Linked DNA regions of Methanotorris igneus Kol 5. The protein of the gene in region 1 binds, or shares a complex with, the protein of each later gene. Links are inferred from orthologs where the notes say so. Each region holds a gene or a part of one and is shown on either strand. Other genes may lie near its edges.

Region 1 (3,128 bases):
AGAAACATTATGGGTGTTACCGTTCCTGTGTTTGAGATTGAAAATGTTAGGAGAAATGTCTCAGAAAGAGGATACAGCATCTACAACACATGTGCAAAGTTGGATGAGGCAGCAAAGGCTTTTGAGGAAGCACTGGAATTAATTGTTGAACTTGCTGAAATAGAGACCTCAATAAAATTGCTTGCAGAGGAGATAATCACAACAAAAAGAAGAGTTAATGCTCTTGAATATGTCATCATTCCAAAGTTAGAAGAAACCAAAAAATACATATCTATGCGATTAGATGAAATGGAAAGAGAAAACTTCTTCAGATTGAAACTTATTAAGTCAAGAATTGAAAGAAGAGAAAGTGGAGAGAAAGTTGCTTAAAACCTCTCGAGACTTATAAGCAAAGTGGAGGATACATCTGTATTTCATATTGAAGCAAAGTTTTTAGAACTTTCTTAAGTTTAATTTAGGAAAAATAACTTTAATTAATTTTATTTAATTTAATTTTGATTTTTTATGAGAATTTTGGGTGGTAATTATGTTTAGAATCCTTGGAAGAGTAGGAAAAATAGAACATGACATAGAAGAGACTAAAAAATATCACTACGACTTCAAATTTAAGGAAGGGGGCAAAATTGTTCCAATAGTTGCAGATGAAACTGTTGAATTCAAACAGGGGGATGCAAAATCAATAAAAATAAAAGAGATAAAAATACCTCCAAAGCATTTGGTCTTAATATGTTCATATGCAAGACACAGAGTGGGTCATGTTATTGCAATGGGAGAAGAGTTTCCAGTACCAGTTGAGATGGAAAGATCTGCTGATAGGGCGATGTTTATTGCAGGGATTGATGGAACTGTGAGTAAAGATGATTTGATTGGAATGGCGTTGTTAATACCTATTGAGACTATGTAAAAATTTCCTTTATTTATCATTAAATTTTATTTTTTATAAAAAATATATATTGAATATTTGGGAAATTTATTTTTTTATGGATTTTATTGTACTTACCATAGCCATACCTTTTTTCTCAGTTTCTTCCCACTCTTTCTCCGGAACGCTATCTGCCACAATTCCAGCTCCAACTTGGATATATCCTTTATCGTTTACAACCTCAATAGTCCTTATTGTTATTGCTAAGTCCATTAAGTCATCCCATCCGAAGTAACCAATTCCCCCACCATAAGCCCCTCTGTACGTTTTCTCTAATTCTTCAATAATTTCCATTGCCCTAACTTTTGGAGCCCCACTTAATGTTCCTGCTGGGAATGTTGCTTTAACTGCTAAGAAGGAATCGTAATTATCCTTTAACTCCCCGATAACATTACTCACTATATGCTGAACGTGGGAATATTTTTCAATTACCATAAATTCATCAACCTCTACAGTGCCAAATTTCGAGACCTTACCGACATCGTTCCTTGCCAAATCAACAAGCATAACATGCTCTGCTCTTTCTTTTTCATCATTTAGAAGTATTTCTTCAAGTTTTTTATCTTCTTCCTCCGTCTTCCCTCTTCCGATTGTTCCAGCAATAGGTCTTGAAATTATATATCTCTTCCCATCCCTAATATCTGTTTTAACTAAGATTTCTGGTGAAGAGCCAATTAATTTCCTCTCTCCAAAATCCAAATAGTACATATATGGGGATGGGTTAATTTCTCTCAACCTCTTATAAATTTCAAATAAATCATAACCCCTTAAATCAACATCCATCCTTCTTGACAAAACTACTTGAAATATATCCCCAGCATAGATATATTCTTTTGCTTTTCTAACAGCATCTTCAAATTCTTCTTTTTCAAAGTTGGATTTTATCTCTATATTGTCATTGTTTTCATTGTTGTTCTCTTCTGTTGCGTTTGGTCTCTCATCTACTTTTTTTGCATTTTCTAAGATACCTTCAAGTTTTTCTATTCCTTCCCTGCTATCTGATATTAAGTTTATGGTTTTTTCTTTCAAATCAAATGATATAAAATCCTTAACAATAAAAAACTCTGCATCTGGGAAGTTTAAGTCATTTACAGGTCTTGGCTGGATTTTGTCTAAATCTATCCAATATCTCACAATATCATAAGCCAAATATCCAACAAGGCCTCCTTTAAATCTCAAATGAGATGGAATTTCCTTAACATGTTTTAAATGTTTTAAATATTCGTTTCTCACTTCTCTCAAAGCATCCAATGGACAGTTATATTTGCCTTCTAAGTGCTTTACTTTCTCCCCAAATTCAGTAAATGGAGTAATCTTTAACTTTCCATTTCTGAACTCTATTTTACCCTCTGCTTTTCCTAATATTGAATACCTCGCTATTTTTGGAACACCCTCAGCAGATTCTAACAAAAATGTGTTCTCTCCAATAATGCTTTTATATACATTTAATGGTGAAACTTCCATCTTTATTTTTTTGATCATAATTTCCCCTGAGTCTTTTCTTTTTCTATATGCAAATCAATTAAGCAAACCTAACTGCAGAAGAACTATAATTATTATCCAAATTATTTACTTCTTTATCCTACTAATACAAAAATCAACGATTGCATTGGGCACATCAACAAATTTCATCATCCCTCTAAATTGAGGAGTTATGTTCATTTCTAATATGTAAGATTTATCTCTACAAACCAAAACATCAACACCAACAATATCAGCCCCTACTTTCTCAACACATTTTAAAATTAATTCTTCTGTCTCATTATCTAACTTAAACTCCCTAACATCCGCCCCAAGAGAAAAGTTTGCCCTCCAGTCATTTTTTGGTATCCTCTCCATAACCCCGATAATATCATCGCCAACAACAAATGCTCTGACATCATTCTCATATTTTACAAACTCCTGGATAAAGATTTCTCTGTTGTGGAATTTAAGGAGTTCGACAATATTCTTTAACTCCTCCCTGCTATTTACTTTTACAACACCATTTCCATAACCGCCATATATTGGTTTGATAACTATTGGAAAATCCATCTTATTTTTTTCCATGGCATTTAGAATCTTCTCAAAGTTATTTGTGTATGTTAAAAATGATTTTGGCATGTATTTTTTTAATTTTAGATAGGTTAGATATTTATTTTGGCATGTATATACTGTTTCTGAGTTATTTATGACATTTAGTCCTTCACTTTCAAAAAACTTCAGT
Region 2 (3,110 bases), 250 kb from region 1 along the record:
AATGAAGATGTAATAATTTGGCTCGTTATTGAGAATGTGGATATTGATGAGTTGAGGGAGAAGTTAAAAGATACCGTTAAAAAATTGATAATCCTTTAAGGTGATTTTATTATGATAGAAGTTGAGATAAAAGCAAAAATAAATGAAGATGAATTGGAAAATATAAAAAAAACATTAGAAGAACTTGGATTTGAAAAAATAGAAGTTAAAGAACAAATAGACATCTATTTTAATGGAATTGATAGGGATTTCGCAAAAACAGATGAAGCGTTGAGGATAAGAAAAGAAAATGACGTTTGGTTCATAACCTACAAAGGTCCAAAAATTGACAAAATCTCAAAAACAAGAGAGGAGATTGAGGTTAAAATAGAAGATGGGTACAAAATGGAAAAAATTCTTGAAAAATTAGGATTCAAAAAAGTTCCACCAATAAGGAAGATTAGGGAAATATACAAAAAAGAAGATATTGAAGCATCAATTGACAATGTTGATGGCGTAGGGCTTTATTTAGAGTTAGAAAAAACCATTAAAGATGAAAAAGAAAAAGACACTGCCTTAAATCTACTCATGGATACACTGAAAAGTTTAAATATAAGTTCAGACAGATTAGAAAGAAAGTCATATTTAGAATTACTACATAAGAGAGGATGCTGAGCAAAGTGAAGCATCTTATCCTTTTTGATGAAATCGAAGCGAAGCTTCGAGCAGCGAAATCTTTGATTTCGCCTAATCGAACTGAAGGTTCGAGCTGCAAAACCAACAGGTTTTGCTTAACTTTTTCTAAAAGTTTCAAAGAGAATCATATTTGGAGTTGTGGAGGGAAGGCAATGGATAAAAGAAAACTCCTTGCAATTTTAATTGGTGTAGCAATGATATGCTCAACAATACCATTCTTTCTTATGAATTTCTAAGGTTATTTTTCAAAATAACTCCTCAACTTATACACAATTTCCCTTAAATCATTGATATTCTTAGCTCTGATATCTTTCTTTTGGGGGAACTTTAAAATTATCTCATCAAAAATATCTGTATTGTGGGGTTTTTTCATTAGATAATAGTATCTCGTTATACAGTTTATTCTCGCAGTAATTAACTCGCTCAAATAATTTAAACACGTATTTATTCCCAAAGACTCATCTGCAATTAATGAACCCGATTTTTTTGGTTTTAAAAATGCAATACCTACAAGAATCTCAGCAATATCACATTTAATTAACTCCTTTGACCTTTGCTGTTCCTTCTTTAATTCATATAGGTATATTGCCAAATCCTGCAAATTTTCCCATGGTAAACCAAAATTAACTTTATCAAGATCTTCTTTTTTTAATTTCCACAATGGAATTTTTTCATCATCCAATAAAACTTCATATTCTAAACATTTTTGGAATAAAATTTCATAGACATCCATTTTCTCACGTTTAACCCTCTATGAAATTTTTAATTAATTTTAACCCCAATTTTGGAAATGGCATCTCTTCTGAATGTGTTAGAACACTCTCTGGGTGGTATTGAACACCCTCAATTGGCAATTTTTTATGCCTAACCCCCATAACATATCCATCATCTAAACTTTTTGCAGTTATTTTTAACTCTTTTGGAACCTCATAGGCAACTAAAGAATGATATCTTGTTCCATAGAATGGATTCGGAATGTCCTTGTATATCCCTTCCCCATCGTGCTCAATCTTACTTGTTTTTCCATGCATGATGTGTTTTGCTCTCCCGACCTCTCCACCAAATGCCTCAACAATACACTGATGCCCCAAACAAACTCCTAAAATTGGGATATCATCTATCTCTTGAATGATTTTTATACAGTTCCCTGCCTCTTTTGGTGTTTTTGGTCCTGGGCTAATTATTATTCTATCTGGATTTATTTTTCTTATTTCGCTGAGGGTTATAGTGTTATCTACTAACTTCACCTTATGCTTTAACATTCCCACATACTGAACCAAATTCCATACAAATGAATCTATATTATCGATAATTAGGACTTTCATTGTTTCACATCCTATTATATAGTATTTATTTCAGCCCAATTTATGGAATCCTCATTAAATTCCCTTTTATGTAGTACTATTTTAGTGTTGTATATCCACTCAAATTTTAACTCTGAACTTTCCCATTCTTTTAAAAATTCCCTCTCAGAGCTATCTCTATCCATATTGGCAATGTCAAAAGTAGTTGGAGATATAGTTTCTTTTCTAAGATGTGGAATTAAGCCATAAATTTTCTTTGGTATTATGTCAAAAAGTTTCAATATAATCAAAGACACATAAAGAGAACATTTGAATTTCTCTTTAATCTCTATAAGTTTCTTTATCCTAAAGGTTCTAAGCGTAGATTTCATTTCAACAAGAGTTAAATAATAACTATCATTTTCTTTTACTAAAATTGCACATTCACATTTTTTATTTCCATTGATATTAAATACTGTGTAATATTTATCCTTGTCAATTAGTAATGGTAAAATTTCAATTTCTTTTGGAAATTCAATTTTTAATTCTTTAAAATCTGCTTCAGTGGCATTTTCTTTAACTTTAACAATTATATAAGTATCTTTTTCTTCAATCTCCACTCTTTCTGGTTTATGTATTAAATCATTCCTAAATATTTTTCTTATTTCATTCTTCAAAGTTTCCATCATCCCCCTCAATTAAACCCCTCAATTCTTCTGTTTCATTGTGTAGGCTAAATAAGATATGGTAAAATGCCTCATAAGAAATTCCTTCATTATCTATAATCTCTAATTCTTTTATTTTAACTCCATCTACTTCATCAACAAATAAATATGGTGCAACTTTTCTTGGATTTAATATCTCATCTTCTTTATAATCATGCCTATTTAAAAATGCCTTTAACTTTTCTTTGTCTATTTTTTCCAAATAATATAATTTCATACAATTGTTAATTTGCTGTAGGATATATGGACTGTGTGTTATTAATAAAACATAAACTCCTTTGTTAATTAGTTTAACTATTGCCCTTGCAAAAATCCTTTGTGCATCTGGATGAAGATGAGCTTCTGGTTCTTCAATTATTAGGAGAGTGCCTTTTTTAACAATATTTGAATATTTCACTAATTTCAATATTGGAATTGTTTCTACTAC

The links.
Region 2: the proteins of trpE (region 1) and METIG_RS04380 are in contact, whole or in part, in a crystal structure (PDB 1QDL), measured with the Saccharolobus solfataricus proteins. The link is inferred for Methanotorris igneus Kol 5 from one-to-one orthologs. Residues at the interface, in WP_009992309.1 of Saccharolobus solfataricus: Glu95, Lys96, Ile171, Arg172, Ser173, Gly174, Tyr175, Ile176, Phe177, Glu264, Ala268, Leu271, Met272, Val274, Asp275, Leu276, Arg278, Asn279, Gly282, Lys283, Cys285, Val286, Pro287, Gly288, Thr289, Val290, Lys291, Val292, Lys316, Pro338; in WP_009992310.1 of Saccharolobus solfataricus: Tyr10, Ser12, Phe13, Val14, Tyr15, Asn16, Gln19, Gly22, Glu23, Arg32, Asp34, Pro55, Gly56, Thr57, Lys60, Asp63, Arg100, Val104, His106, Gly107, Lys108, Ile109, Thr133, Tyr135, His136, Ser137, Leu138, Glu177, Ser178, Val179.

The regions. Positions count from the first base shown.
Region 1 is NC_015562.1:640,593-643,720, forward strand. What follows is about bases 188-3,077. They hold trpE (anthranilate synthase component I), read right to left. Parts: upstream 2,405-3,077; coding sequence 971-2,404; downstream 188-970. Other genes in these bases: METIG_RS03100 (V-type ATP synthase subunit D), read left to right, coding at 188-369; METIG_RS03105 (DUF22 domain-containing protein), read left to right, coding at 527-904; METIG_RS03115 (ATP-grasp domain-containing protein), read right to left, coding at 2,492-3,077. Also shown: more of METIG_RS03100, read left to right, coding at 1-187; more of METIG_RS03115, read right to left, coding at 3,078-3,128.
Region 2 is NC_015562.1:892,186-895,295, forward strand. What follows is about bases 210-3,110. They hold METIG_RS04380 (anthranilate synthase component II), read right to left. Parts: upstream 2,001-3,110; coding sequence 1,419-2,000; downstream 210-1,418. Other genes in these bases: cyaB (class IV adenylate cyclase), read left to right, coding at 210-654; METIG_RS04375 (hypothetical protein), read right to left, coding at 914-1,408; METIG_RS04385 (hypothetical protein), read right to left, coding at 2,015-2,644; METIG_RS04390 (AAA family ATPase), read right to left, coding at 2,625-3,110. Outside these bases: METIG_RS04360 (Rrf2 family transcriptional regulator), read left to right, coding at 1-99; more of cyaB, read left to right, coding at 112-209. UniProt on the Methanocaldococcus jannaschii protein: Part of a heterotetrameric complex that catalyzes the two-step biosynthesis of anthranilate, an intermediate in the biosynthesis of L-tryptophan.